4 regions of the Pectobacterium aroidearum genome follow, and region 1 is predicted to be linked to each of the others. Evidence: predicted binding sites of a transcription regulator. Region 1 holds the regulator's gene; each other region holds the start of a gene.

Region 1 (5,162 bases):
GCAAAATCGGGTTTTCAGCAATTTGGCGCTGAATTTTTTCAATTGTCGGTGTCGTCATCTTCTTGCTTCCTTAAACCTATAGGATGGCTAACGTCCAAAACGCTAGCCATGAGCCGCCGTCAGAGGTACCACGACAGCGACATTGACTCAGTGATATTGTACCGATGCCACTAGCCACAAAAAAACGCCATTTTTTGTAAGGGTATTTTCCCTGCAAGTTATTCGCCATTGATGAAATCAACACCAGAATGCGTTGATAAATCAATCGAAAAAACAACTATTAACGTTTTTTCACTATTCTGTATGAATAAAGCGGTCATGCCCACTTTTTTATGACGCCGTTTTCAGGAATACTGTGCGGATTGAGCGAGTTAAGGATTATGTTCGGTCACTTTTATTATGCGCTTATTTATTACTCTTTTTATATTATTTTTCAGTAATCTATCCCTGAACGTCGTTCAGGCTGCGCCGCATACCCCGCATTCTGCGCCGAAGAAAAGCGCCGTTGAAGAAACCAACAAGAAAAGCCGCCAAACAAAGGGTAATGCTAAATCACCGACACCGATCAAAAGCAAAAAACCAGAACCTACCGCCGCCAGAACGAAAACCAAGCCCCGTAGCGCGAACAAATCAACAGAGAAAAAGCCATCCCGGACGCAAAGCAGCACGCCCGCGCTAGTGAAAAAAAACCTCAAAAAGCTGAAGCCTGAAGAAGAGAAGCAGACGACCGCGCAGGTCAGAGTCAAAACCGGGCTGAAAAAGACAGTGCTCAAGGGAAAGGTAGATAAAAACCCGTCACCCACGGAAAAAGGAATGGCGCTGAGCGCGGCACATAAAAAGCGTTATCAGCATGCCAAAACGACAGCAATGAATAAGTTGATGAGCCAGATAGGTAAGCCTTATCACTGGGGCGGTTCATCACCCTTTACTGGATTCGACTGCAGCGGGCTGGTCTATTACGCGTACAAAGATGTCGTTAAAATCCAAATTCCGCGCACCGCTAACGAAATGTATCATCTGCGTGATGCCGCTCCGATTAAAAAGAGCGAACTGGAAAGCGGCGATTTGGTGTTCTTCCGCATCAATAATCGTGGCGCAGCCGATCACGTCGGAGTTTATCTGGGAGAAGGGAAATTTATTCAGTCGCCGCGTACAGGTTCAGATATTCGTATCAGCAAGCTGAGTGAAGATTACTGGCAGGAGCACTACGTGGGCGCGCGTCGCGTGGTCACACCGCAGACAATTCGTTAAGAGACAGACAACCTACATCGAATGGAAATGATTCAGACACGTTTTATGTAGCATCAACGTGTCTGAATACCTAGCCTGTGCAGAGCATCGTTCGGTTAATTCAGCACCGCAATAAAACTAAACGTGATGATGACAGCCAACGAGCCAACGGTTGTCAGCAAAGACATCTTCAGATCTGTATCCATAAACCACTCCTTTATTAGCGAACAAATTTTAGCTGAAAATTTCACCTGAAAGCGCTATCTGAAATAAAGACACCGCGATTCACAGCCGAACCCATTTAGGCAGTTAAATCTACAAATAATAGGGTTATTACGATTCTTTCATAATTCTAGTGAAAAATCTCGGACGTATGCATCACTAATAGTATAAATTACCCCTTTCACTTTCATGATAAATCGGACACAATCCGCTGTTTATGAAAGCGCTGCGTATCAGTCGAAAAACGTCAACCCAGATCCCTTCGGTATAACATTCGGCATTCTCCTTCTGAAATCCTGTTTTTTAGCTTAGAAGAAGAACATTAAACGTAGGCAAACGATTAACAATATACTTACGTCTGTAACAGGTAAGTTCAGGAGTCATTTTTAGATGGCAACGATTAAAGATGTGGCAAAACGTGCTGGCGTTTCCACCACAACCGTATCGCACGTGATCAATAAAACACGTTTCGTCGCCGAAGAGACCAAGGCAGCCGTCAGGGCGGCAATCAAAGAATTGCACTATTCGCCCAGCGCCGTCGCCCGCAGCCTCAAAGTTAATCACACCAAATCTATCGGTTTGCTGGCCACATCCAGCGAAGCGCCCTACTTCGCCGAAATCATTGAAGCTGTCGAAAACAGCTGCTACGCCAAGGGTTACACGCTGGTGCTGTGTAATTCGCATAACGACATCGGTAAACAGCGCGCCTATCTCTCCATGCTGGCGCAAAAACGCGTCGACGGCCTGCTGGTCATGTGCGCCGAATATCCACCTGAACTGTTGGCGATGCTGAAAGATTATCGCAGCATTCCGATGGTCGTGATGGACTGGGGGCAGATGCACAGCGATTTTACCGATACGATTATCGATAACGCCTTTGAAGGCGGTTATATGGCCGGTCGCTACCTGATCGAACGTGGTCATCGGGATATCGGTGCTATCCCTGGTATTCAAGAACGTAACACCGGCAGCGGACGCTACCTCGGCTTCTTAAAAGCGTTAAAGGAAGCCGACATCACCGTGCGTGAAGAGTGGGTTGTTCAGGGCGATTTCGAGCCGGAGTCCGGTTATAAAGCGATGCATCAAATTCTCGCGCAGAAACAGCGGCCAACGGCCGTATTCTGCGGTGGCGATATCATGGCGATGGGCGCGATCTGTGCGGCAGATGAATTAGGTCTGCGCGTGCCGCAGGATATTTCGGTGATCGGTTATGACAACGTGCGCCACGCGCGTTTCTTTACGCCGGCACTGACGACCATCCATCAGCCGAAAGAGCGTCTGGGGCAGTCTGCTTTCGCGATGTTGCTGGATCGCATTACCAGCAAGCGGGAAGATGCGCACGTCATCGAAGTGCACCCGACGCTGATTGAGCGCCGCTCGGTTGCAGACGGCCCTTACCTCGACTATCGCCGCTAACGGCAGCAATACCGTCCAAACGATTTTTCTATTCCTGTTCGCTTTCCTCTCTGCTTCAGCCCATTTTCTTGTATGCTGGCTGAAGCAGTTATAAATCTACTATCGCGTTTCATTTCCTCTGGTGACAGCCGATTACGTCGGCTGCGATAAGTGCTGTCCAGGTGTTTTACGATACTTTTACATAAAGTTAAGGAGACATGATGGGTTCACCTTATACAGAAGAATGGGATCACGATGCCACGCCTTGGTTCCGCATAATGCGGGATAAGTTGGCCGCTGCGGATATCATAATCAACGGTACCCGCCCTTTTGACATCCGCGTGATTAATCCCGGCATTTTTAAACGTGTCTTGCGAGAAGGTTCATTGGGATTAGGTGAAAGCTATATGGATGGGTGGTGGGAGTGTGAACGGCTGGATATGTTTTTCCATCGTGTCCTGCGCGCAGGGCTAGGGAAAACCTTACCTCACCGCCTGCACGATGCCATGCGAGTCGCCCTCTCTCGCGTCACGAATTTACAATCCCGTCGGCGCGCTCAAGTGGTCGGTGAAGTGCACTACGACCTGGGGAACGATCTTTTTACCCTCATGCTGGATCCTTACATGCAATACTCCTGCGCCTACTGGAAACAGGCACAAACGCTGGAACAGGCACAGGAAGATAAACTCACCATGATTTGTGAAAAACTCCAGCTTAAATCCGGCATGACGCTGCTGGATATCGGCTGCGGATGGGGCGGGCTTGCTGAGTTCGCGGCGCGGCGTTACGGTGTTTCCGTTTACGGCATCACCATTTCCAGAGAACAGCAGGCACTGGCACAACAGCGCTGTCAGGATCTGGACGTCATCGTTGCGTTACAAGACTACCGCGATCTGAACCAGCAATTCGATCGGATTGTTTCTGTTGGCATGTTTGAACACGTCGGCCCGCGTAACTATGGCACTTACTTTCGCATGGCAAAGCGTAATCTAAAGCCTGATGGACTGTTTCTGCTGCATACCATCGGAGCCAATAAGACCACCCCACACATTGACCCCTGGATGAATAAATACATTTTCCCCAACGCCTGCATTCCCTCCATACAGCACATTGCGCAGGCGAGTGAGCCTTACATGGTGATGGAGGACTGGCACAACTTCGGTGCCGATTACGATCGCACATTAATGGCATGGCAAGCCCGTTTTCAGCAATGTTGGCCGCAACTTGCCACACGCTACACTGAACGCTTTCGTCGAATGTTCAGCTATTATTTGAACGCTTGTGCAGGGGAATTCAGAGCAAGAGAACTTCAGCTCTGGCAGATCGTATTCAGTATCAATGGAATAGATGGTGGATTACGCGTTTCACGCTGAGAGGAAAGAGAAAACCGGACGAGGTTGTTCGTCCGGTTTACAAAAACAGGCAACGTAGAAATTACGCTTCGTTGGCGGGGTCGCTCGCCTGCTTGCTGGCCAACACGCGTTCAACCGTATCCACTACGGCCTGTGTCTGCGGATCGATTTCAATGTTGATGCGATGCCCCAGACGTTTCTGTCCCAGCGTCGTGCGGTTCAGCGTTTCAGGAATTAAATGCACGCAGAAACGCCCGCGGGTGACTTCCCCTACCGTCAGGCTGATGCCATCAATCCCGACGAAGCCTTTATGCAGCACGTATTTCATCAGCGCTTCATCTGCCAGGCGGAACCAAATCTGATGGTTATTCTCTGAAACCTGAATCTTCACCACTTCAGCCGTACACATGATGTGGCCCGACATGACGTGTCCACCAATCTCGTCACCGAATTTTGCGGCGCGCTCAATATTCACGACATCGCCTTCATGAATATCGCCCAGATTCGTTAATCGCAGCGTTTCTTTCATGAGATCAAAACTGACACGATCGCCGTCAATGGCGGTTACCGTCAGGCAGCAGCCGTTGTGCGCCACCGAGGCGCCGGGCACCAGCCCTGGCAGTAGGTCGGGGGGAAGTTGGACAACGTGCGTGCGAAAGTTGGATTTTTCTTCAATCGACACCACCGGCGCGGTGCCCTGAACAATACCGGTAAACATGCGGTTTGCCTCTTAAAAACAAAGAAATGACTTTGTGCAGTGTGCCCGATATTCCGCGGAAAACCAAACCGGAATACGGTACGCCAGACGCTATCGAAACCGCAACGTAACAAAAAGAATATATTCTCTTTCAAGCTGGTTTACTTTTATTAAGTCGTTACAATAACGATCTCGTTTTATTCTTGACGTTTTTCATATCCAGATTATTCATCCCGCTAGCAAAATTAAGTCATTCAAGGAAGGTA
Region 2 (5,162 bases), 620 kb from region 1:
TCAGGTGTGTTTCGATACCTTCCAGCGCCTGTAAAATCTGTAGCAGCCGGACGCCATAAATGACGCCGCTCGCGCCGGAAATCCCTACAATCAGTCGCTTCATTCGTACTGCCTCTGGCTGACCGCGTAAGCAAAAACGCGGAAAAATTATCTGCGCAAACTTTGCCGCATTGATTGGCGATAAGCAAGGAGAAGCGCCGAAACGGCGTTTTTATAAACAACCCAGTTTTCTATATACAACATGTTTTCTATATAAAAAGGGGGAAGACACTTTCGCGTCCTCCCCCTTCGATGAAGCGTTAACGAACAGCTAGCCGTTAACCTTCGTTATGCAATTCCAGATCTTCGACTTCATTCTGGCTACGCAGCGCTTTGGCATCGTCATTGCGTAATACTTCCAGATAATCCAGATAGCCTTGATCAACATCCTTCGTCACATAAATCCCGTTGAACACCGAGCATTCAAACTGAGCGATATCCGGGTTATCTTCACGCGCTGCGTCGATCAGATCGTCGAGATCCTGGAAAATAAGCGCATCAGCGCCAATAATCTTACAGATTTCGTCCACTTCGCGACCGTGAGCAATCAGCTCGTTGACGCTCGGCATGTCGATGCCATACACGTTAGGGAAGCGAATTTCCGGTGCCGCAGAGGCCAGATACACACGCTTGGCTCCTGCTTCACGCGCCATCTCCACAATCTGCTCCGACGTTGTACCACGTACAATGGAGTCATCCACCAGCAGCACGTTTTTGTCACGGAATTCAGCACGGTTGGCGTTCAGCTTACGGCGTACCGATTTCTTACGCGCCTGCTGTCCCGGCATGATAAAGGTACGGCCAACATAGCGGTTTTTCACAAACCCCTGACGATACGGTTTGTTAATGATACGCGCGATTTCCAGCGCGATATCACAAGAAGTCTCAGGAATCGGGATCACGACGTCAATATCGAGATCTTCCCACTGGCGCGCAATTTTTTCACCGAGCTTCTGACCCATGCGAACGCGTGCGCTGTAGACCGAGATTTTATCGATGAAAGAGTCCGGGCGCGCGAAGTAAACATATTCGAACAGGCACGGGTTGCTCTTCGGATTCTCTGCACACTGGCGGGTAAACAGCTGCCCTTTTTCCGTAATGTAGATCGCTTCTCCCGGCGCCACATCACGTAAAAATTCAAAGCCCAGCGTATCCAGCGCGACGCTTTCTGACGCCACCATGTATTCGCTGCGACCATCTTCCAGATCGCGCTTACCAATCACCAGCGGACGAATCCCGTTAGGATCGCGGAAAGCCACCATACCGTGTCCGATAATCATGCCAACACAGGCATAGGCACCGCGAATTTGCTGGTGCGTCGCGGCAACGGCCGCAAAAATATTATCGGCTTCCAGCGGATAATGCTGGAAACGGTCCAGCTCTCTGGCAAAAATGTTCAGCAGAATTTCAGAATCAGACGTGGTGTTAACGTGACGACGCTCCTGCTCGAACAGCTTTTTACGCAGTTCATGGGCGTTAGTCAGGTTACCGTTGTGGGCCAACGTGATACCGAACGGAGAGTTAACATAGAAAGGCTGTGCTTCCGAGGCGCTGGAGCTACCTGCGGTTGGATAACGCACATGGCCAAGCCCCATGTTTCCCTGTAGGCGTTGCATGTGCCGCGCTTCAAACACATCTTTCACCAGGCCATTGGCCTTACGCAGGCGAAAACAATTAAAGGCATCGATGGTTACAATACCCGCTGCATCCTGCCCACGGTGTTGCAACACCGTTAACGCGTCATAAATCGACTGGTTGACCGGTGTAAAACCGGCGATACCGACAATACCGCACATGGTGTCTTTTCCTCATCAGCGCTACCGCAGCGGTAAATGCTGCGGCAAGAAACTTGACGTGCTTTGCAGGTAGTCAAAAAACCACCTGATAATATAACTGAACTGCGGGATTAACTGGGACTGCTTCCAGTCATCACTTTGTGAAAAACCGGTGAAAGTATCCAGAAAGAATAGCAGTGCGGAAACGATCAGCACCCCGCGTAGCGCACCAAAACAGATGCCCAGAACGCGATCGGTGCCGGATAATCCGGTACGTTCAACCAGCGAACTAATCGCATAGTTGACGATAGCCCCCACAATCAGCGTTGCAATAAACAGAATGGCAATCGCAATGCCGTTACGCACCAACTCATCATCAAAACGGGTGAAGTAGACCGCGAGGTAAGCGTAGTAATGGCTGGCGACAAAAAACGCACATCCCCAGGTTACTAACGACAGCGCTTCACGAACAAACCCCCGGATCAGGCTAACCAGAGCCGAAAAACCGATGATGCCAATAATGACGTAATCAACCCAAACCATGAACGATCCTAATAATGAACGATGCTACCGATAAGCCGCTACGTCATCCTGTTCGCGGCGCATTCTAACAGAAAAAGAAAACGTTTGCGTAGCGTATTTCCGCCGATTTCATCAATAGATAATCAGGCGAAAAAACCAGCAACTCGCTATGCCTGATTCTATTCACTGTCGGCATAACAAAATCAACAACAGGCCACTCAAAACGAGTGCGGGGCGAAGCATCACGCATATGAGCCTCATCCCCGCAGCCTGCTTCTTCTACTATTACGCGGCAGACAACAGACAATCCACCCCGTTATTTTCACGCTTAACCAGCCTTAACGAACGGAATGTGCACGCACCTGCCCGCTGAGTCCGCTGAGCTGTTGCAGCTCACCCAGCGACGACTCCAGCTTCTGCTTCGAGGCATCCGGCCCCACGTAAATACGGGTGATTTGCCCTGAAACCGGCGTTGACGGTACGGTATACGCACGATAGCCAGAGAGACGCAATTTGGCGACAATCTCGTTCACCTTATCCGCGTTTTTCAGCGCACCGAGCTGAACAATATAAGCCTGTCCGACGGGCGCTTGCTGCGTCGGCTGTGTTTCAGGCTTCACTTCCGGTTTGGGTTCCGGTTTAGGCTCAGGCTTCGGTTTTACTTCCGGTTTCACCTCAGGTTTTGGCTGAGGCTTCGGCGTCTGAACCGGCGGACGTTCCACCACAACCGGCGGTGCCGTCATCGCTGGCGTATTCGCGCCAGAATGGGATGATGGCGGTGTCTGCGTCGTGGTTTCAGGTGCTGTCGCTGCCGATGAATTAGCTGTCGATGATCTCGCATCAGGCGCTTCGGCTTCCGGGCTGTTCTGCATCGCCGCCTCCGCCCCTTCCGGTGGCTGACTCGGCAGCGACGGGTTCAACGCAGGCAGCGATTCCATCTCATTACTATCACCCGGTTTAGGGATTAGCGGAATCGACGCAAACTCGTCCTCGTAGTGCTTTTTCTTACCATCCAGCAGGCCGGGTAAAATGATCACGCCCAGCGCGACCAGAATGACCGTACCCACCAGGCGGTTCTGAAATTTACTCGCCATTCGCCTTCTCCTCATCCAGCGCTTCCATTACATGCGCTACCGTATGAAAAGATCCACATACAATGACGATATCCTGCTGCTCCGCCTCGGACATCGCCTGCTGCCAGGCCGCCACGACATCAGGGAACGATTGGCTGCGCGTCAGGTGCTCGGCAATCTGCTGTGCGGTGGCACCACGCGGCCCTTCCAGCGGTGCGCAATACCACTCATCCACCAACGGTGTTAAGTAGGCCAGCGTACCGGCAATATCTTTATCCGACAGCATGCCGACGACAGCCCGTATTTTTCCGGTGGTCGGCAACGCGGCCAACCGATTTGCCAGATACACCGCCGCATGGGGATTGTGTGCAACATCAAGAATCAATCGCGGTGACTCCTGCACCGTCTGAAAACGCCCCGGTAATGTCGCGTGCTGTAACCCTTGCCTGATCGCGTCTTCGCTCACATTAAGTGACGAATAGTGCAATGCAGCCAGCGCCGTGGCGGCATTCGCCAACGGGACATTAGGTAATGGCAGCCGTGATAACTCACGCTGCTTATCCTGCCAGCTCCACGTTTCGCGCTGAACGGAATAGTCCCAGTCGCGACCACGGCGGCGCAGCTGCGCCCCTTTCTCAGCGGCAACATCGGCAATCGTTCCCGGCATATCCGGCTCGCCGACAACGGCAGGTCTACTCTGTCGGAATATCCCGGCTTTCTCACGACCGATGCTTTCCCGATCGTTACCTAACCAGTCGGTATGGTCGATAGCTATGCTGGTAACGACGGAGACATCCGCATCCACGATATTGGTGGCGTCCAGGCGCCCACCAAGCCCCACTTCCAGGATGACGACATCCAGGTTCGCCTGCTTAAAGAGTTGCAGCGCCGACAGCGTACCGAATTCAAAATAGGTGAGCGATACCGCCCCTCGTCCTGCTTCGATATCCGCAAATGCCTGAGTGTGTTGCGCTTCAGGCAATTCTTTGCCCTGAATACGCACCCGCTCGGTATAGCGAACAAGATGGGGAGAGCTGTAAACGCCAACCCGCAGCCCTGCGGCCAGCAGAATGGATTCCAGCGTACAGCAGGTGGTTCCCTTGCCGTTCGTCCCCGCGACGGTGAAAACCGTTGGGGCAGGCTGTAGCAAATGGAGATGTTCAGCAACCTGCTTAACGCGCTCCAGACCTAAATCAATGGCCTGAGCGTGCAGGTGCTCAAGATAATGAAGCCACGTGACCAAAGGTGACGTGGCTTGAGGTGTTTGAAGTGTATCCATGAGTCCCGTTCACTGGCTTACGGTTCATTGCGGGCAGAGCGTGCGCATTATTACCCCGTCGAGAACGACATGGTTGAGTGCCACACGCCCAGCCCATCATGTCAGTTATGCGTCATCCTGTGATGATTCCGACGGCGCATCGCTGCGGATTTCCACGTCATCATTGCCCGGTTCTGGATGATTCGTCAGTTTGGCAAGAATAGTGGCCAGCTTGTAGCGCATTTCCGGACGACGAACGATCATATCGATCGCCCCTTTCTCGATCAGGAATTCACTACGCTGGAAGCCCGGCGGCAGCTTTTCACGCACGGTTTGTTCGATAACGCGTGGACCGGCAAAACCGATCAGCGCTTTCGGCTCGGCAATATTCAGGTCACCCAGCATCGCCAGACTTGCGGAAACACCGCCCATCGTCGGGTCAGTCAGCACGGAGATATACGGCAAGCCGCGCTCACGCATTTTTGCCAATGCCGC
Region 3 (5,162 bases), 740 kb from region 1:
CAACGCGTGCGCCAGCCTGCAATTGATCCAGATCCTGGCGAGACAGCACACCGTAGCCCGGCGCGGTATCAACGGAGAACATCACATCGCCATTACTCGCGACATAGGCGTGGCGACGGGCAATCAGCGTTTCCACCATTTCGATGATATCGGCAATATGGTGCGTCGCACGCGGCTCGGCATCCGGGCGCAGAATATTCAAAGCATCAAAATCGGCGTGCATTTCTGCAATCATACGGGTCGTCAGTTGGTCGCTGGTTTCCCCGTTTTCGGCCGCACGTTTAATAATCTTGTCGTCAATATCGGTGACATTACGCACATACTTCAGTGAATATCCCAGATACCGCAAATACCGCGCCACCACATCAAACGCCACGAAAGTACGCCCGTGACCGATATGACACAGGTCATAAACGGTGATGCCACACACATACATTCCCACCTGACCGGCGTGGATAGGTTTAAATTCCTCTTTTTGGCGACTCAGCGTATTAAAAATCTTTAGCATCAGGGCGTTCCAGTGTTTTTATAAAAAATGGTTTTCACAAAAAACGGTTTTCAAAGAAATGGTTTTCACAAACGCACGACATTCGACACAATGTTCAAAAAGTATAGCGTTCACACGATAGGTCAATCACAGACGCGGCTAGCGTCAGTAACATCAATGCGTTCAGGGTTGATACCCAACGGCGTATTGAAACCTGAACCCTACTGTATTGCAAGGTTAATAAGAAAAGGGAAAGGTAGGAAAGGATAAAAATGAAATGGCCCGGAAAATCCGGGCCATTTCACACAATCGACGTACTGGCGAAAAAACACTCAGCGCAAGCGTGGATTCGACATCACGGAGTATTTTCCGCTGCCGAGAAAAGCAATCGCGATACCGGCAAAGAAGAACACCGCAGCGCCTTCAACTGCCCATGCGCCGGTTTTTTCCAGAGAAAGGAAGTCACCAGAATGCACCAGCAATGCAGCAACAAGCATGGTGAAAGAGAAGATCAGCGCGGCAGGCCGCGTCAAGATGCCGAGTATCATCATGATCGGAATGATCACTTCCCCGATATAAACGCCGTAACCGACAAACGCAGGGAGCCCAGCATTAGTCAGCATTCCTTCAATAAAACCAATGCCACCGTGTAGTTTGTGCCAACCGTGGAACAACATCAAAACGCTGAAAGATACGCGCAGAAACAGTTTGCCAAAATCCGGCTTGTCTAACAGACGATTAACACTATCCAGAATGCCCAGCATAGTTCACCTATCTCTTTAGAGTTATTTAGGAGGAATAAGAATTACTCTCAGATTAATCTGAGCCGCAAAAAAAGAACACGTTGATTACGCAAAACATTGATCTAGGGCAACAAAAATATCATTCAAATTAATTAACTGTAATTGAAAAATTTGATCAATTTATTTGTTTTTAAAAGTCCCTATTCCCTGATTAACACCTGATTACGCAATCTTCTTCAGCGCACACCTTATCTGATGCCTACCAAAATCAGAGTAGTAAACATTTTTATACGATTTACCCCTCCAGCCAACCGCTAACAACGGCACGATAAGCGTGAAGTACTGACTCAATCGACCAGTTATGCTATAACAGCGCTCTTGTTGTTCACCGCCTTTTGTGAACAGCACTCTTAATCACTAAGGCTATCTAGGGTTCATTATTATGATTACGCTTCATACCAACCACGGCGATATCGTTATTAATACGTTTGCAGACAAGGCGCCGGTTACCGTAGAAAACTTCCTGAACTACTGCCGCAGCGGTTTTTATGACAACACGATTTTCCACCGTGTGATTAATGGTTTCATGATCCAGGGCGGCGGCTTCGCTCCAGGTATGGATCAGAAAGAAACCAACGCGACAATCAAAAATGAAGCCAACAACGGCCTGAAAAACACGCGTGGCACGCTGGCAATGGCGCGTACCAACGATCCGCACTCTGCAACGGCTCAGTTCTTTATCAACGTTGTCGATAACGACTTCCTGAACTTCCGTTCAGAGCGTGCAGATGGCTGGGGCTACTGCGTTTTCGCTGAAGTCGCCGAAGGTATGGACGTCGTTGATAAAATCAAAGGCGTAGCTACTGGCCGCAGCGGCATGCATCAGGACGTACCGAAAGAAGACGTGGTGATTACCCACGTAACGGTCAGCGAATAATCCGACCTGCATGGCAACGCTGTTCATTGCCGATCTGCATTTAAGTCTTCATGAACCGGCGATTACCGCCGGTTTTCTGCGTTTTTTACGCCATGATGCGATTCATGCCGATGCGCTATACATTCTTGGCGATCTGTTTGATGCCTGGATTGGCGACGACGATCCCCAGCCGCTACATGCCACCATCGCCGCTGAACTTTATGCATTACATCAGCGCGGCATTCCCTGCTATTTTGTACACGGTAACCGTGATTTCCTGATCGGTAAGCGTTTCGCTAAACAAAGCGGAATGACTCTACTTCCAACGGAAACGGTGCTCGATCTCTACGGTCAGAAGATCCTTATTCTGCATGGCGATACGCTGTGTACCGACGATCATCACTACCAGCAATTCCGCCGCCGGGTTCACAATCCATTCATTCAGCGACTCTTTCTGCTATTACCGCTGTCATCACGCGTGAAAATCGCGGCGAAGATGCGTGCAACCAGTCAGCAGGAAAACCAGAAAAAATCGCAGCAGATTATGGATGTCAATCATGACGCGGTACTTGAACGCCTACGGCATTATCAGGTAAAGACAATGATTCATGGCCACACGCACCGCCCGGCCATTCATCAGGTCGATCTCGGCGAGTCTTATGGCCGTCGCGCCGTTCTCGGTGCCTGGCATGAAGAAGGGTCGATGATTAAGGTCACGCCACAAAATATCGAACTGATTTCCTTCCCATTTTAATGCGTTTCCTGCCATTGGCTTAACGGCCTCTAATCTTATTTCCCCAGCATTTCCGCATACGCAACCGTTTTCCTTGCCATAATGGCGTGGTATGCTCTACGCCCTCAACGCCAGACCCTCCCCGTCTGGCCGACGCAAAGATGTCACGAACACGTACAATCACAGGAGCGTTACAGGCATGTCATCCAACGTTGCCCCGGCTAAAATTGCCATCGTCATGGGTTCAAAGAGTGACTGGGCCACTATGCAGTTTGCTGCGGAAATCCTCACCACGCTGAACATTCCTTTTCATACCGAAGTCGTTTCCGCACACCGGACGCCGGATAAGCTGTTCAGCTTTGCAGAACAAGCGGCACAGAACGGTTTTGATGTGATCATCGCTGGCGCTGGCGGCGCAGCACACCTGCCGGGTATGCTGGCAGCAAAAACGCTGGTTCCCGTGCTTGGCGTGCCGGTTCAAAGCTCAACGCTGAGCGGTGTAGACAGCCTGTATTCTATCGTCCAAATGCCTCGTGGTATTCCGGTCGGCACGTTAGCCATTGGCAAAGCGGGCGCAGCGAATGCCGCTCTGCTGGCCGCACAAATTCTCGCCCTGCACGATCGTGGCATCGCCACCCGACTGGCCGACTGGCGTCAGGCGCAAACCGACGATGTACTCTCTCATCCCGATCCGCGGGAGGAGGCATGAAACCGGTCTGCGTATTAGGCAATGGTCAGTTGGGCAGAATGCTGCGTCAGGCTGGTGAACCATTAGGTATTGCCGTTTATCCGGTGGGACTGGATGCCGAGCCGGAATCGGTGCCGTTTCATAACAGTGTGATTACCGCCGAGATCGAGCGCTGGCCGGAAACCGCCCTCACCCGTGAATTGGCCGAACACACCGCGTTTGCGAACCGCGATATTTTCCCGCGTCTGGCCGATCGCCTGACGCAAAAACAACTGCTGGATTCGCTGAATCTGGCGACCGCGCCTTGGCAATTACTGGCAAGCGCCGATGAATGGCCGCACGTTTTTTCCTCATTAGGTGAACTGGCGATCGTTAAACGTCGCGTTGGTGGTTACGACGGTCGCGGACAGTGGCGCTTACGCGATGGGGAACAGCAGACGTTGCCTGCTGACTGCTACGGCGAATGCATCGTTGAACAAGGCATTAATTTTTCCGGTGAAGTCTCACTGGTCGGTGCCCGCAATACGCACGGCAAATGCGTGTTCTATCCGCTCACCCATAACCTGCATCAGGATGGCATTCTGCGCACCAGCGTGGCCTTCCCTCAGCCCAACCCGCAATTGCAACAACAGGCAGAGCAGATGCTATCCGCGATTATGAACGCGCTGGGTTATGTCGGTGTGATGGCGATGGAATGCTTTATTGTCGGCGATCGTCTGCTCATTAACGAGCTGGCTCCCCGCGTACACAATAGCGGCCACTGGACGCAAAATGGCGCATCGATAAGCCAGTTTGAATTGCACCTGCGCGCCATTCTGGATCTGCCGCTGCCGGTACCGGTCGTTGAAACGCCTTCGGTGATGGTCAACCTGATTGGCACCGACGTAAATATCGACTGGCTGGCGCTGCCGCTGGTACATCTGCACTGGTATGAGAAAGAGGTTCGCCCCGGCCGCAAAGTTGGACACCTCAATTTATCGTCATCGGATGCCACACAGCTGCAACACACGCTGCAATCGCTGGCTCTTCTATTACCAGAGGAATACCACAGCGGTCTAGCGTGGGCAGAAGAAAAACTGACTGCCTGACAGCGCGGTAACGGTTATCCGGCAGATGACAGCCTGTCGGATAACCGTCTATTAATAGCAACGCATTCGATACGTTCGCAGAAAGCACATCCGCTACCGCTGCGTCGAAAAAGAGAAAAATCATCATTACGCGTGACATCAGCAAAATTGCGTTTATTATTTCAGCTGCTATTTATTTTATTCACTGTGTATTTTCATCACTCAGTAATTAAATAAAGTATCAATAACGAGCCGTTAAAAATATTTAAAATAAAGTATCAGGATTGATATTTTATTTTTCTCGAAAATTTATTAAAATATTCCCCGTCAATTCATTTCTGTGATCGCCTCAATATTATTCGCTGACCACCACGATATAGAATGCCGCCACAAAACAGTATTGACCTGCTGAAATAATTAGCAATATGTCTTGTTCGTTTTTTAAACTCTGTAACGGCAAGTTGCCGGTACTGTAATTTTTGTACCCCAACACGACGGGTATTAATGTGTTCACCGAGGAGAAATCAG
Region 4 (5,162 bases), 820 kb from region 1:
GCATGTTGTACGGCAGACCCAGTTCCAGACCGATCTTACGCACTTCGTCTTTGAACAGCTCTTTCAGCGGCTCAACCAGACCCAGCTTCATCTCTTTCGGCAGGCCACCCACGTTGTGGTGGGACTTGATGACGTGCGCTTTGCCCGTCGCAGAAGCCGCAGATTCGATGACGTCCGGGTAGATAGTACCTTGTGCCAGCCATTTCACGTCAGTTTGCTTGCTGGCTTCTTCATCGAAGACTTCAACAAACACACGGCCGATGATTTTACGCTTGGCTTCTGGATCGTTTTCGCCAGCCAGCTCGCCCAGGAAGCGATCTTCCGCTGCCACGTGAACAATGTTCAGGCCGAAATGATCGCCGAACATTTCCAGAACCTGATCGGCTTCGTTCAAACGCAGCAGGCCGTTATCGACAAACACACAGGTCAGGCGGTCACCAATCGCACGGTGCAGCAGCATCGCGGTCACAGAAGAATCCACGCCGCCGGACAGGCCCAGAATCACCTGGTCGTTGCCCACTTGCTCACGAATACGGGTCACCGCATCGTCGATAATCTTGGCTGGCGTCCACAGTGCTTCACACTGGCAAATGTCACGGACAAAACGCTCCAGCATGCGCTGGCCCTGACGGGTGTGCGTCACTTCCGGGTGGAACTGCACGCCGTAAAAACGTTTTTCTTCGTTTGCCATGATGGCAAACGGACAGGTATCGGTACTCGCAACGGTCTCAAACCCTTCTGGGATTGCCGTCACTTTGTCGCCGTGGCTCATCCAGACATCCAGCAGCGGTGCGCCCGTCGCGCTCAACGCATCCTGAATATCACGCACCAGCGCGCTATCCGTCTTCACTTCTACCTGCGCATAACCAAACTCACGCTCGTTGGAACCTTCAACGTGGCCACCTAACTGCATCGCCATCGTCTGCATGCCGTAGCACACGCCTAATACCGGTACGCCAGCGTTGAAAACGTATTCTGGCGCGCGCGGGCTGCCAAATTCGGTGGTGCTTTCCGGGCCGCCGGACAGGATGATCCCGTTCGGATTAAACCCGCGAATCTGCGCTTCCGTGACATCCCATGCCCACAGTTCACAGTAAACGCCCAGTTCACGCACGCGACGTGCAACCAGTTGCGTGTACTGCGAGCCGAAATCCAGAATAAGAATGCGGTGTTGATGAATGTTTTGCGTCATGAGGAGCATGTTCCAAAAAGCTAAAAAATAAGTAAACCCGGCGAATAGCCCTAAAAAGACAGGCAATAGTACCGGGTTTATCGGGTTAAATCAGCCCGCAAATTACCTTATGAACCCATACGGTAGTTTGGTGACTCTTTAGTAATGGTAACGTCGTGAACGTGGCTTTCCTGAATGCCCGCGCCGCTGATGCGTACAAACTCAGCCTGCGTGCGCAGCGCGTCGATAGTCGCGCAACCCGTCAGCCCCATACAGGAGCGCAAGCCGCCCATCTGCTGGTGAACGATCTCTTTCAGGCGGCCTTTGTAGGCTACGCGGCCTTCGATACCTTCCGGCACCAGTTTGTCGGCGGCGTTATCAGTCTGGAAGTAACGGTCTGATGAACCTTTGGACATCGCGCCCAGTGAGCCCATACCGCGATAAGATTTGAATGAACGCCCCTGATACAGTTCGATTTCACCCGGAGATTCTTCCGTACCCGCCAGCATGGAACCGACCATGACACAGGCCGCGCCTGCTGCGATGGCTTTAGCGATGTCGCCGGAGAAGCGGATACCGCCGTCGGCGATGACCGGAATGCCGGTACCTTCCAGCGCTTCAACCGCATCGGAGATCGCCGTAATCTGCGGTACACCCACGCCCGTCACGATACGGGTAGTACAGATGGAGCCAGGGCCGATACCCACTTTGACCGCGCTAACGCCCGCTTCAACCAGCGCTTTCGCGCCTGCACCCGTAGCGACGTTACCGCCGATGATTTCGAGGTTCGGGTATTTAGCACGTGTTTCACGAATACGCTGCAATACGCCTTCGGAATGGCCGTGTGAGGAATCGATCAGCAGAACGTCAACGCCTGCGGCAACGAGCGCATCAACACGCTCTTCGTTACCCGCACCGGCACCAACCGCCGCGCCTACGCGCAGACGACCGTGTTCGTCTTTACAGGCGTTTGGTTTACGTTCTGCTTTCTGGAAATCTTTTACCGTAATCATGCCGATCAGGTGGAATTTGTCGTCAACGACCAGTGCTTTCTCGACGCGTTTTTCGTGCATCTTTTGCAGCACGACGTCACGCGCTTCGCCTTCTTTAACGGTGACCAGACGCTCTTTCGGCGTCATGAAGGCGCTAACCGGTTTTTCCAAATCGGTCACAAAACGCACGTCACGACCGGTGATGATACCGACCAATTCGTTGTCTTTTGCCACGACAGGGTAACCCGCGAAGCCGTTGCGCTCGGTCAGCTCTTTCATTTCACGCAGCGTGGTTTCTGGGGTGACCGTCTGTGGATCGACCACAACACCACTTTCATGTTTTTTCACGCGGCTGACTTCTTCCGCCTGACGCTCAATTGACATATTTTTGTGAATAAAGCCCAGACCGCCTTCCTGCGCCAGCGCAATAGCGAGGCCGGATTCGGTAACGGTATCCATCGCTGCGGACAGCATAGGAATATTCAGGCGAATGTTTTTCGTCAACTGCGTGGACAGATCGGCAGTATTAGGCAGAACAGTAGAATGAGCGGGAACCAGGAGGACGTCGTCAAACGTCAGTGCTTCTTTAGCGATACGTAGCATGGGCAATATCTCACCAAGGTGGATGTAAGAATAGATAAAATATTGCCGTGGCATTATACAGAGCGTAATCGGTTGCCTCCAGCATTATTTTACTAAAATGCTTGATTACCTGTTTCAGGTAGGTAGTATCGATCAATTAAGTGACTGTTTTAAAATTTGATCTGGCTCACAATGTCTCAATTTCCCTCCTCTGCAATTTTTACCGTTAGCCGACTGAATCAGACGGTTAGACAACTGTTGGAAATGGAAATGGGCCAGATTTGGCTCTCCGGTGAAATCTCCAACCTCTCTCAGCCCTCATCCGGCCATTGGTATTTCACGCTGAAAGATGAACGTGCGCAGGTGCGCTGCGCGATGTTCCGTACCAGTAACCGCAGGGTGACATTCCGTCCACAAAACGGCCAGCAGGTGCTGATTCGGGCCACCATTACGCTGTATGAACCCCGCGGCGACTATCAGCTGTTGGCGGAAAGTATGCAGCCTGCCGGTGACGGTCTGTTGCAGCAACAGTTTGAACAGCTCAAACAGAAACTCGCCGCCGAAGGGCTGTTTGATCAGCAGTTTAAGCAGGTGCTCCCCTCTCCCGCCAAACAGGTCGGCGTGATTACGTCAGCCAGCGGTGCCGCCCTGCACGATATCTTGCAGGTATTGCAGCGCCGTGACCCGTCGCTGCCGGTGATCGTGTATCCCACGTCGGTGCAAGGCGCAGACGCACCGCTACAGATTGTTCGCGCTATTGAGCTGGCTAACCAGAGAGAAGAGTGTGACGTGTTAATCGTCGGGCGCGGCGGCGGTTCGCTGGAAGATCTGTGGAGCTTTAATGATGAACGGGTGGCTCGAGCCATCTTTGCCAGCCATATTCCTATCGTCAGCGCCGTCGGCCATGAAACCGATGTCACCATCGCCGATTTCGTCGGTGACCTGCGAGCCCCCACGCCGTCCGCCGCTGCCGAGTTAGTGAGTCGTAACCAACTTGAACTGTTGCGCCAGATTCAGTCCCAGCGCCAGCGGCTGGAAATGGCGATGGATTATTACCTTGCCCAGCGCAACCGGGAATTTACTCGTCTGCACCACCGCTTGCAGCAACAACATCCACAACTGCGGCTGGCGCGTCAGCAGGCACAGCTGGTCAAACTGCGCCAACGGCTGGATGACGCCATGCAGCAGCAGCTTCGGCAAACCTTACGCCGAAGTGAACGCTTACAACAGCGCCTAATGCAACAGCAGCCGCAGACTCGCATCCATCGTGCGCAACAGCGCTTACAGCAGTTGAGCTATCAGATGCAGAGTGCAGTGGAACGCCAGTTAAATCAGAACAAGCAGAAGCTAGGTATCGCCTGTTCACGGCTGGAAGGCGTTAGCCCGCTGGCGACGCTGGCGCGCGGCTATAACGTCACCACCGCCCCCGACGGTAATGTACTGAAAAACGTCACGCAAATTACCCCCGGTGAAACGCTGAAAACCCGTTTGCAGGACGGTTGGGTAGAAAGTCAGGTCACGACGCTGGTGCCGAACCCAAGTTCTGTGAAAAAGCGGCGAAAACCCTCATCTCAGTCATAAAAATCGCGCGATCGGCATAAAACTCACAGGATGGGGATTTATCCTAAAACAACGGCGATCCCCCATTCTTGCCCCTATCATCTGAACTATACTCATTTTTAGCTCACTAAAATTTATGCCCGTCATACTTCAATCTGCATGTTAGCGGTGAAGCAAGATGGGATAAAAATACAGTGAGCTTTATCGATCGTCTGTGTTACCCCTGATGAGCGTTTTCAAGGAGATGAGGTATGAAGTCCAGACCGATTTGTAGCGTGATTCCCCCTTATATTTTGCATCGCATTATTGCAAACGGCACAGACGAGCAGCGCCACTGCGCGCAACAGACGCTGATGCACGTTCAGTCATTAATGGTCAGCCACAATCCACGCCCGGAACCCCATGAGAAATTACCCGCCGGGCAGGCTAATCGCAACATCCACGATGCCGAACAGCAGCAACAGTTGCCCGGCAAGCAGGTACGTGCGGAAGGCCAGCCCAGCAACGGTGATATCGCCGTCGATGAAGCCTACAACTATCTGGGTGTCACCTATGATTTCTTCTGGAAGATTTTCCAACGTAACTCACTGGACGCCGAGGGGCTGCCGCTGACGGGCACAGTGCATTACGGTCAGGATTACCAGAACGCCTTCTGGAACGGGCAGCAGATGGTATTCGGAGATGGCGACGGCAAAATCTTTAATCGCTTCACGATTGCGCTGGATGTGGTTGCGCATGAACTCGCTCACGGCATTACCGAACACGAAGCAGGACTGATTTATTTTCGTCAGTCCGGCGCGCTGAACGAATCACTTTCCGATGTATTTGGTTCTATGGTCAAGCAGTACCATTTGGGG

What was found. The regulator PurR, encoded in region 1, represses purine synthesis genes. The targets are predictions, from matches to a motif close to CANGCAAACGTTTGCNTG.
Positions count from the first base shown of each region.
Region 2: cvpA (colicin V production protein) is a predicted target of PurR. The motif match lies at 2,431-2,448, and genes of this name have one in related genera.
Region 3: purE (5-(carboxyamino)imidazole ribonucleotide mutase) is a predicted target of PurR. The motif match lies at 2,958-2,975, and genes of this name have one in related genera.
Region 4: guaB (IMP dehydrogenase) is a predicted target of PurR. The motif match lies at 2,828-2,845, and genes of this name have one in related genera.

Region 1 is NZ_CP166097.1:2,230,342-2,235,503, reverse strand. Features, by position in the region: gene AB8809_RS10345 (Grx4 family monothiol glutaredoxin) at 1-58, opposite strand, end outside; gene AB8809_RS10340 (NlpC/P60 family protein) at 400-1,251, shown strand; gene AB8809_RS10335 (YnhF family membrane protein) at 1,347-1,436, opposite strand; gene purR (HTH-type transcriptional repressor PurR) at 1,843-2,868, shown strand; gene cfa (cyclopropane fatty acyl phospholipid synthase) at 3,069-4,220, shown strand; gene AB8809_RS10320 (riboflavin synthase) at 4,282-4,917, opposite strand.
Region 2 is NZ_CP166097.1:1,607,711-1,612,872, reverse strand. Features, by position in the region: gene AB8809_RS07260 (UbiX family flavin prenyltransferase) at 1-103, opposite strand, end outside; gene purF (amidophosphoribosyltransferase) at 318-1,835, opposite strand; gene cvpA (colicin V production protein) at 1,857-2,357, opposite strand; gene dedD (cell division protein DedD) at 2,675-3,430, opposite strand; gene folC (bifunctional tetrahydrofolate synthase/dihydrofolate synthase) at 3,420-4,688, opposite strand; gene accD (acetyl-CoA carboxylase, carboxyltransferase subunit beta) at 4,794-5,162, opposite strand, start outside.
Region 3 is NZ_CP166097.1:1,488,367-1,493,528, reverse strand. Features, by position in the region: gene cysS (cysteine--tRNA ligase) at 1-508, opposite strand, end outside; gene AB8809_RS06690 (DoxX family protein) at 820-1,251, opposite strand; gene ppiB (peptidylprolyl isomerase B) at 1,673-2,167, shown strand; gene lpxH (UDP-2,3-diacylglucosamine diphosphatase) at 2,178-2,900, shown strand; gene purE (5-(carboxyamino)imidazole ribonucleotide mutase) at 3,079-3,588, shown strand; gene purK (5-(carboxyamino)imidazole ribonucleotide synthase) at 3,585-4,655, shown strand.
Region 4 is NZ_CP166097.1:1,411,781-1,416,942, reverse strand. Features, by position in the region: gene guaA (glutamine-hydrolyzing GMP synthase) at 1-1,192, opposite strand, end outside; gene guaB (IMP dehydrogenase) at 1,300-2,766, opposite strand; gene xseA (exodeoxyribonuclease VII large subunit) at 2,938-4,326, shown strand; gene AB8809_RS06345 (M4 family metallopeptidase) at 4,557-5,162, shown strand, end outside.